DNA from 2 places in the Streptomyces sp. NPDC004667 genome. Region 1 is predicted to be linked to the other one. Evidence: riboswitches for the same ligand, from Rfam matches in the RefSeq annotation. Region 1 holds a riboswitch; the other holds the start of a gene.
The links. Region 1 has a riboswitch for thiamine pyrophosphate ahead of thiC (phosphomethylpyrimidine synthase ThiC). Riboswitches for the same ligand answer to the same signal wherever they lie in the genome.
Positions count from the first base shown of each region.

Region 2: linked by a shared signal. The riboswitch ahead of ABZW32_RS25900 (thiamine ABC transporter substrate-binding protein) and the one ahead of thiC (phosphomethylpyrimidine synthase ThiC) in region 1 are both predicted to bind thiamine pyrophosphate.

Region 1 is NZ_JBEXKC010000008.1:119,053-124,031, reverse strand. Features, by position in the region: gene ABZW32_RS07005 (SsgA family sporulation/cell division regulator) at 1-298, shown strand, start outside; gene ABZW32_RS07000 (YibE/F family protein) at 311-1,705, opposite strand; TPP riboswitch at 1,778-1,922, shown strand; gene thiC (phosphomethylpyrimidine synthase ThiC) at 1,917-3,704, shown strand; gene ABZW32_RS06990 (aldo/keto reductase) at 3,880-4,929, shown strand.
Region 2 is NZ_JBEXKC010000052.1:35,591-40,569, reverse strand. Features, by position in the region: gene ABZW32_RS25905 (iron ABC transporter permease) at 1-1,534, opposite strand, end outside; gene ABZW32_RS25900 (thiamine ABC transporter substrate-binding protein) at 1,591-2,688, opposite strand; TPP riboswitch at 2,774-2,883, opposite strand; gene rlmN (23S rRNA (adenine(2503)-C(2))-methyltransferase RlmN) at 2,942-4,054, opposite strand; gene ABZW32_RS25890 (phosphatidate cytidylyltransferase) at 4,148-4,979, opposite strand, start outside.

The DNA of each region.
Region 1 (4,979 bases):
GGCGTTCGGCCGGGAACTGCTTCTCGACGGCATCAACAAGCCGTGCGGTGACGGCGATGTGCACATCGCCCCCACCCGCCCGGAGGAGCTGTCCGACGTCCACATCCGCCTCCAGGTGGGCTGCGACCGGGCCTTGTTCCGCGCGAGTGCGGCGCCGCTCGTCGCCTTCCTCGACCGCACGGACCGGCTGGTTCCGCTCGGTCAGGAACGCAACCTCGGCGACTTCGAGGAGAGCCTCGACGAGGAGCTCGGCAAGATCCTCGCCGAGGCCCGCCAGAACGAGCAGAACGCGGGCTGACCCGGCGTTCCCTCAGCGCTTGCGCCGACGCCCCCGGCCGCCGCGGGCGGGCTGCGGGACCACGGCGGCGGCCGGCGAGCCCGTCCGGTCGGCGGAAACCACCAGGGCGGCGAGCGCGGTGGTGACGGGGACGGAGGCCACGAGCCCGATGGAGCCCACGAGGGTGCGGACGATCTCCTCCGCGACCAGCTCGCTGTTGGCCACCGATCCCATGCTGCTGTTCGCGATCGAGAACAGCAGCAGCAGGGGCAGTGCGGCGCCCGCGTAGGCCAGCACCAGGGTGTTGACGACCGAGGCGATGTGGTCGCGGCCGATCCGGATGGCCGCCCGGTACAGGCCGCGCGGGCCCATACCCGGGTCGGCCTGGTGGAGTTCCCAGACTGCCGAGGTCTGCGTCACGGTCACGTCGTCGAGGACGCCGAGCGAGCCGATGATCACGCCCGCGAGCAGCAAACCGCTCATGTCGATGTGCGGGTAGAGGCCGTGGATCAGCCCGGTGTTGTCGTCCGTGTTGCCGCTCAGGAAGGCCCAGTCGATGAAGAGCGAGCCCAGCAGCCCGATCAGCAGCAGCGAGGCGAGGGTGCCGAGGACGGCTACCGAGGTCCTCGCCGTCAGGCCGTGGCACATGTAGAGGGCGATCAGCATGATCGCGCTGGCTCCGATGACGGCGACGAGCAGGGGGTTCGAGCCCTGGAGGATCGCCGGCAGGATGAACAGCGTCAGGATCGCGAAGCTCACCACCAGGGCGACCAGCGCGAACACCCCGCGCATCCGCCCGACCACCACGACCGCGAGTGCGAAGATCCCGGCCAGTAGGGCCAGGGGCAGCTTGCGGTTCACGTCGACGACGGAGTACTGGAGGTCCCGCGGCGCGTCCGGGGCGTACGCGACCACCACCTCCTGGCCCTTCTCCAACTGCCGCGGGGCGCCGGGCTGGACGATCTCGAAGAACGCCCGGCCCTTGTCCGGTCCACTGGCGACCTCGACCGTCGCCTTCTTGCACTCCCCGGTCTGCGCGGCCTGGGCCTCGCGGCCCTCGGGGGTGGAGGTGTCGCCGGTGGGCGGCACCTGCGAGGCGTTCACTGATTTGCAGTCGACCTTTGCCAAGGCAACGACCATGCCTTGTTGGGTCTGGCGGTCGAAGCCGACTCCGGTGCGCTGGTGGGCGGGGGCCCCGCCCGGCCAGAGCACGGCCATGCCGACGAAGACGGCTGCGGCGAAGGGGATCAGCACGGCGGCGATCACCTTGCGCAGGTGCTTGGAGACCGGTGCCGCCGGCCCGTGTCCATGGCTGTGACCGTGGCCGCCGTGGGAGGCGCCGGTCGCATGCCCGTGGGAGGCATGTTCGTGACCGGTGTGGCCGTGGGGGTCCGTGGGCGTGGTGGGGGGCTGCGGCAAGGACGTCACCGGCAGATCATCGCAAGAGATGAGGGGGCCCACTGTTCAGCACGCCACAGATGACGCTAGCGTGGGGGCTACTTTGCACAACGCGGGAGCTCGGAGCACCGGGCTGAGAGGGCGCTGATCACCGTACGCGCATGAAAATGCGTACGGGAAGAGGCTGCGTCGACCGCCGAACCTGTTACCGGGTAATGCCGGCGTAGGGAGATCAGGTCTCATGACCATTCAGGACGCACGCACGCCTGCCGTCAGCCAGGACGCCGACGGCCAGACCGAGCGCCAGCCCGGCTGGCACAAGGGATACCTGGCGGGCTCCCGCCCGGACATCCGGGTGCCGGTCCGCCAGGTCCACCTCACCAACGGCAAGGACGTCACGCTCTACGACACGTCCGGGCCGTACACCGACCCGCAGATCGAGACCGACGTGCGCCGGGGCCTGCCGCCCCTGCGCGAGAACTGGATCATCGGCCGCGGCGACACCGAGGAGTACGCGGGACGTCCCGTGCGCCCCGAGGACGACGGCATCAAGCACACCTCGCCGCGCGGCGGACTCAAGAACCTCGACGCCGTCTTCCCGGGCCGGCCCCGCCAGCCCCGCCGCGGCCGTGGCGGCGCCGCCGTCACCCAGCTCGCGTACGCCCGCCGGGGCGAGATCACCCCGGAGATGGAGTACGTCGCGATCCGCGAGAACGTCTCCCCCGAGGTCGTCCGCGAGGAGATCGCAGCAGGTCGTGCCGTGCTTCCGGCCAACGTGAACCACCCGGAGATCGAGCCGATGATCATCGGCAAGCGGTTCCTGGTGAAGGTCAACGCCAACATCGGCAACTCCGCGGTCACCTCCTCCATCGAGGAGGAGGTCGACAAGATGACCTGGGCGACCAAGTGGGGCGCCGACACGGTCATGGACCTCTCGACCGGCCGCAACATCCACACCACGCGCGAGTGGGTCCTGCGCAACTCCCCCGTCCCGATCGGGACCGTGCCGCTCTACCAGGCGCTGGAGAAGGTCGACGGCCGTGCCGAGGACCTGACCTGGGAGATCTACAAGGACACGGTCATCGAGCAGGCCGAGCAGGGCGTCGACTACATGACGGTCCACGCCGGCGTGCTGCTGCCCTACGTGCCGCTGACCGCCCGTCGCAAGACCGGCATCGTCTCGCGCGGTGGCTCGATCATGGCCGCGTGGTGCCTGGCGCACCACAAGGAGAACTTCCTCTACACGAACTTCGAGGAGCTCTGCGAGATCCTCGCGACGTACGACGTCACGTACTCGCTGGGCGACGGTCTGCGTCCCGGCTCGATCGCGGACGCCAACGACGCGGCGCAGTTCGCCGAGCTGAAGACGCTGGGCGAGCTGAACACGATCGCCAAGCGGCACAACGTGCAGACCATGATCGAGGGCCCGGGCCACGTCCCGATGCACAAGATCAAGGAGAACATCGACCTCCAGCAGGAGATCTGCGAGGAGGCGCCGTTCTACACGCTCGGCCCGCTGACCACGGACGTCGCGCCCGCGTACGACCACATCACCTCGGGCATCGGCGCCGCGATGATCGCTTGGTGGGGCACCGCGATGCTCTGCTACGTCACGCCCAAGGAGCACCTGGGCCTCCCGAACCGGGACGACGTGAAGACCGGTGTGATCACCTACAAGATCGCCGCTCACGCCGCGGACCTGGCCAAGGGCCACCCGGGCGCCCAGGAATGGGACGACGCCCTGTCGGACGCGCGGTTCGAGTTCCGCTGGGAGGACCAGTTCAACCTGGCCCTCGACCCGGACACGGCCCGCGAGTTCCACGACGAGACCCTTCCGGCCGAGCCCGCGAAGACCGCGCACTTCTGCTCCATGTGCGGTCCGAAGTTCTGTTCCATGAAGATCTCCCAGGACATCCGCCGCGAGCACGGCGGTGACCTGAAGGCCGAGGAGATCCAGGCGGGCATGGCGGAGAAGTCCGCCGAGTTCGCCGCCGCCGGCAACCGGGTCTACCTCCCCCTGGCGGACTGACCCGGGGCACCCCGGACGTCGACGGACCCGCGACCCATGGGGGGAGTCGCGGGCCCGTCCCGTCCCGGTCCGGCGGGACCGGGAGCGGGGGTGACCGGAAAGCCGTGTGCGGTTGACCGGCGGAATGGTCTTGCCTTGAAGTGCGCTCCAACTCCTAGAGTGCGGGCGCATGACCATGCGATACCGAAATCTGGGTGGGACCGGCATCGAGGTGAGTGCGCACTGCCTCGGAACGATGATGTTCGGGGCCGTGGGGAACCCCGATCACGAGGAGTGCGGGCGGATCATCCACGCCGCGCTCGACCTGGGCATCAACTTCGTCGACACCGCGGACATGTACTCCGCCGGAGAGTCCGAGGTGATCGTCGGCAAGGCGCTCAAGGGGCGGCGCGACGACGTCGTGCTCGCCACGAAGGTCCACTTCCAGATGGGAGAGGGGCGCAACCGCAGCGGCAATTCACGGCGTTGGATCGTCCGTGCCGTGGAGGACAGCCTGCGGCGGCTGGACACCGACTGGATCGACCTCTACCAGGTGCACCGCCCGGACCACACGACCGATGTCGAGGAGACGCTGTCCGTCCTCGGCGACCTCGTCACGGCGGGGAAGATCCGCTCCTTCGGGTGTTCGACCTTCCCCGCCGAGGAACTGGTCGAGGCCCATCACGTCGCCGAGCGGCGGGCGCTGCACCGCTTCCGGACCGAGCAGCCGCCGTACTCGATCCTGGCGCGGGGGATCGAGGCCGACGTCCTGCCGGTCGCCCGTCGCTACGGGATGGGCGTGCTGACCTGGAGTCCGCTGGCCTCGGGCTTCCTGAGCGGGAAGCAACGGCTGGGCCGGCCCGTCGACCTGACCTCGGGGCGGGCGGCGCTGAACCCGGCGCGCTTCGATCCGGCGATTCCCGTCAACGTCGCCAAGCTGGAGGCCGTGGAGCAGCTCGTCGCGCTGGCCGAGGAGATCGGCTGCACCCTGCCGGAGCTGGCGGTCGCCTTCCCCGTCGCGCACCCCGCGGTCACCTCGGTGATCATCGGTCCGCGGACCATGGAACAGATGGAGTCCCTGGTGAAGGGGGCCGGTCTGGTGCTCGACGACGCGGTGCTGGACCGGATCGACGAGATCGTCGCACCGGGCGTGAACCTCTACCACCCGGACGGTGTCTGGCGTGCTCCGGCGCTGGCGGACGCCTCTCAGCGGCGACGGGCGCTGCACGACCGGGCCGCGGGGTAGCCGGGCGCGCCCGCCGTCGGATACCCGTTGCCGGCACCTGGCGTCCGGCG
Region 2 (4,979 bases), on a different contig from region 1:
TCAGGGCCATCGCCTGCCCGTAGTTCATCTCCCCGGCCCGCCCCAGCAGCCGGGCCACCGCCACCGGCAGCGTCGGGTGGTCCGGCCGGGCGATGAACACCGTCGCCCCGAACTCCCCGAGCGAGACGGCGAAGGCGAAGCCCGCGGCGATCAGCAGCGCCCGCCGCACCAGCGGCAGGTCCACCTCCCGCCAGGCCCGCAGCGGCGACGCCCCGAGCACGGCCGCCGCCTCCCGCAGCCGCCCGTCCACGGCCCGCAGCACGGGCAGCATGGTCCGCACGACGAACGGCACGCCGACGAGCGCCTGCGCCAGCGGCACCAGGATCCACGAGGTCCGCAGGTCCAGCGGCGGCTCGTCCAGCGTGATCAGGAAGCCGAAGCCCACCGTCACGGCGGACACGCCGAGGGGGAGCATCAGCAGCGCGTCGAAGCCCCGCACGAACCGGCCTCCGCGACGGGTCAGCGCCGCAGCCGCGAGCCCTCCGACGAACAGGGCGATGGCGGTGGCGGCCAGCGCGTACTGCAGGGAGTTCCAGATGGCCTCCAGCGGCGGCACCAGAAACGTTCCGCCACCGGAGCCCGCGTCCTGCAGCGCCCGGTAGAAGCCGAGCCCGTACCCGCCGGGCGCGTCGAAGGACCGCTCCACCAGCACGGCCAGCGGGGCCACGATCAGCAGCGCCACGGTCAGCAGCACCCCGCCGAGGAGGCTCCGCTGGGCCCAGCCGCGCGGGCGGTGCGCGGTGTGCGCCGGGTCCACGAGCCGCAGTGCGCCCTCGCGCCGGCGCACGGTCCGGGCGTGCACGGCGAGGATCAGGCCGACGGCGGCGAACTGGACCATCGTCAGCACCGCGGCCGTCGGCAGGTCCAGGAGCTGCGCGGTCTGCCGGTAGACCTCCACCTCCAGCGTGGAGTACGCGGGCCCGCCCAGGATCTGCACGACGCCGAAGGAGGTGAAGGTGAACAGGAACACCATCAGCGAAGCCGCGGCCACCGCCGGGCCCAGCGCGGGCAGCGTCACCCGCCGCCAGGCGGCGAACCGTCCCGCGCCCAGGACCCGGGCGGCCTCCTCCTGGCGCGGGTCCAGCTGGGCCCACAGCCCGCCGACCGTCCGGACGACGACGGCGTAGTTGAAGAAGACGTGGGCGAGCAGGATCGCCCAGACGGTGGTGTCCAGCCGGACGCCCCACAGTTCGTCGAGCAGTCCGCCCCGCCCCACCAACGCCAGGAAGGCCGATCCGACCACCACGGTGGGCAGCACGAACGGCACGGTGACCAGCGCCCGCAGCAGCTGTTTGCCGGGGAACTCGAAGCGCGCGAAGACGTACGCGGCGGGAAGGGCGATGAGCAGGGTGAGGACGGTGGAGGCGAACGCCTGCCACGTGGTGAACCACAGGACGCCCGCGATGTCGGGCCTGGCCAGGACCTCGCCGACGCGCCCGAACTGCCAGCCCTCGTCCGTCTTCAGCCCGCGCCCCACAATCGCGGCGACGGGATAGGCGAAGAACAGCCCGAAGAAGGCGAGCGGCACCGCCATCAGGGCGAACCTGACGGCGGTGGCGCGCCCGCCCTCCTTCGGGGAGGCGTCCCGCACTACTTCACGACGAGCGAGGACCATGCCTTGACCCACTGGTCACGGTTCTTGGCGATGGCGTCGGGGGCGACCGTCTCCGGCTTCTCGACGACCACGCCGTGCTTCGTGAACACCTCCGGCAGCTTCGCGTCCTTGATCACCGGGTTCACGAACATCTGGAGCGGCATGTCCTCCTGGAACTTCTTGCCCACCAGGAAGTCGATGAGCGCCTTGCCGCCCTCCTCGTTCTTCGCGCCCTTGAGCAGGCCCGCGAACTCGACCTGGCGGAAGCAGGTGCCGGTGGCCACGCCCGTGGGGGCCTCGGCCGGCTGCGGCTCGCCGTAGAGGACCTCGACCGGCGGGCTGGAGGCGTAGGAGACGACCAGCGGACGGTCGCCCTTGGCCTTCTTGCCGCCCGCGGAGCCGGAGAAGCGCTCGTTGTAGGCCTGCTCCCAGCCGTCGACGACCTCGACGCCGTTGGCCTTGAGCTTGCTCCAGTAGTCCTTCCAGCCGTCCTCGCCGTACTTGCCGACGGAGGCGAGGAGGAAGCCGAGGCCGGGCGAGGAGGTCGCGGCGTTCTCGGTGACCAGCAGGTTCTTGTACTCCGGCTTGGTCAGGTCGTCCAGCGTCTGCGGCGGGGCGATCTTCTTGTCGGCGAAGTAGGCCTTGTCGTAGTTGACGCAGATGTCACCCGAGTCGACCGGGGTGACACGGTGCTGCTGGTCGAGCACGAACTCCGGCTTGACCTGGTCCAGGCCCTTGGCCTGGTACGGGGTGAATATCCCGTTGTCGAGGGCGCGCGAGAGGAGCGTGTTGTCGACGCCGAAGAAGACGTCGCCGCGCGGGGAGCCCTTGGTGAGGATCTCCTGGTTCAGGGCGGCGCCCGCGTCGCCGGACTTCAGGACCTTGACGGTGTAGCCGCTCTGCTGCTCGAACTCCTTGAGGACCGTGTCGGTCACGTTGAAGGAGTCGTGGGAGACGAGGGTGATCGTCTTGGACTTCGGGGCGTCGCTCGCGCCCGCCGGCTTGTCCTTGGCGTCGCCGCCGCAGGCGCTGAGCGTGCCGACGCCCAGCGCGGCCACGAGCGCCGCGCCCGCGATCTTCTTGGTGGTGCTCACTGGTGAATTCCTCCTGGGATGTCCAGGAGAAGACGCGGCCCTGCCCGGCGCTCTGTGGGAGCGGACGCCGGGCAGGGCGCAACAGCTTGAGTGATGACCGAACTTCCTACCCCGAATGACCGGGGCGAGGTTCAGAGGGTCTGCGGATGACGGTTACCGCACTCTCAGCGCTGTGGCGCTCCCCTGTCGGAATGATGAAGTTGTCCGGCCACAGGGTACCTCGTGGCCGATTACGGGCGGTCGCGGCCGGAACCTAGCGCTCGGAGGCGGCCAGCTGGCCGCACGCGCCGTCGATCTCCTGGCCACGGGTGTCGCGTACGGTCACGGGCACGCCGTGCCGGGCGATGGCCTCGACGAAGGCCTTCTCGTCCTCGGGACGCGACGCGGTCCACTTCGAGCCCGGGGTCGGGTTCAGCGGGATCAGGTTGACGTGCACGCGCTTGCCCTTGAGCAGGCGGCCGAGGAGGTCACCGCGCCAGGCCTGGTCGTTGATGTCGCGGATCAGCGCGTACTCGATGGAGATGCGCCGGCCGGACTTCTCGGCGTACTCCCAGGCCGCGTCGAGGACCTCGCGGACCTTCCAGCGGGTGTTCACCGGGACCAGGGTGTCGCGCAGCTCGTCGTCCGGCGCGTGCAGCGAGACGGCGAGGCGGCACTTGAAGCCCTCGTCGGCGAAGCGCAGCATGGCCGGGACCAGGCCGACGGTGGAGACGGTGATGCCGCGCTGCGACAGGCCCAGGCCGTCGGGCTCCGGGTCGGTGAGGCGGCGGATGGCGCCGACGACCCGCTTGTAGTTGGCCAGCGGCTCGCCCATGCCCATGAAGACGATGTTGGAGAGCCGGGCCGGGCCACCGGGGACCTCGCCGTCGCGCAGCGCGCGCATGCCGTCGACGATCTGGTGCACGATCTCGGCCGTGGACAGGTTGCGGTCCAGGCCCGCCTGGCCGGTGGCGCAGAACGGGCAGTTCATGCCGCAGCCGGCCTGCGAGGAGATGCACATGGTCACCCGGTCGGGGTAGCGCATCAGCACGGACTCGACGAGCGTGCCGTCGTGCAGCTTCCACAGGGTCTTGCGGGTGGTGTCGTCGTCGCAGCTGATGTGCCGGACGACGTTCATCAGCTCCGGCAGCAGCTCCTGCTGGAGCTTCTCGCGCGACGCGGCGGGGATGTCGGTCCACTCGGCCGGGTCGTGCGCGTAGCGGGCGAAGTAGTGCTGGGAGAGCTGCTTGGCCCGGAACGGCTTCTCACCGATCGCGGCCACGGCCTCCCGGCGCTCGGCCGGGGTCAGGTCGGCGAGGTGCCGGGGCGGCTTCTTGGCCCCACGAGGGGCGACGAAGGTGAGCTCTCCCGGAACGGGGCGGGCCATGGCGGGTACTCCTTGTAAGACGAAAGGCGCGCCGCAGAAGCAGCGCGCCTTCCAAGAGTAACCGCCCGGCGTATCGCCCGGCTTTTTCGCAGGTCAGCCCGTGCCCACGAAGGCCGCCAGCAGCAGCCAGACGACCGGAGCGGTCGGCAGCAGCGAGTCGAGCCGGTCCATGATGCCGCCGTGGCCCGGGAGCAGGGTGCCCATGTCCTTGATGCCCAGGTCGCGCTTGATCATCGACTCGCCCAGGTCACCCAGGGTGGCGCTGACCGCGACAGCCAGGCCCAGCACCAGGCCCTGCCACCAGGCGCCGCCGTCGACCAGGAACTCCATGCACAGCGCGCCGGCCGCCATCGCGAAGGCCACCGCCCCGAAGAGTCCCTCGCGGGTCTTGCCGGGGCTGATGCGCGGGGCGAGCTTGGTCTTGCCGAAGCGCCAGCCGACCGCGTAGGCCCCCGTGTCGCTGACCACCGTCAGGACCAGGAAGGTCACCACCCGCTGGGGACCGTCGTCGGCGGTGAGCAGCATCGCGACGAACGTGGCCAGGAAGGGCACGTAGAACGCCGCGAAGACGCCCGCCGTGACGTCCTTGAGGTAGTCCTCGGGCGCTTCGGTCATCCGCCAGACGAGCACGGCCAGCGCCGTGAGCGCCATGGCCACCCAGGCGCCCTCGGCCCCCCGGACGTATCCGGCGATCACCATGGCCGCGCCGCCGACCGCGAGCGGGACGAGCGGGGCCTTGATGCCCTTCTTCTCCTGGAGCCGGGAGGTGAGCTCCCACAGGCCGACGACGACGGCGACGACGATCACACCGACGAAGACGGCCTTGACGATGAACAGCGAAGCGAAGATCACCGCGCCGAGGCCGACGCCGACCCCTATGGCGGCACGCAGATCCCGCCCCGCGCGCTTCTTCTGCGGCGGCGGG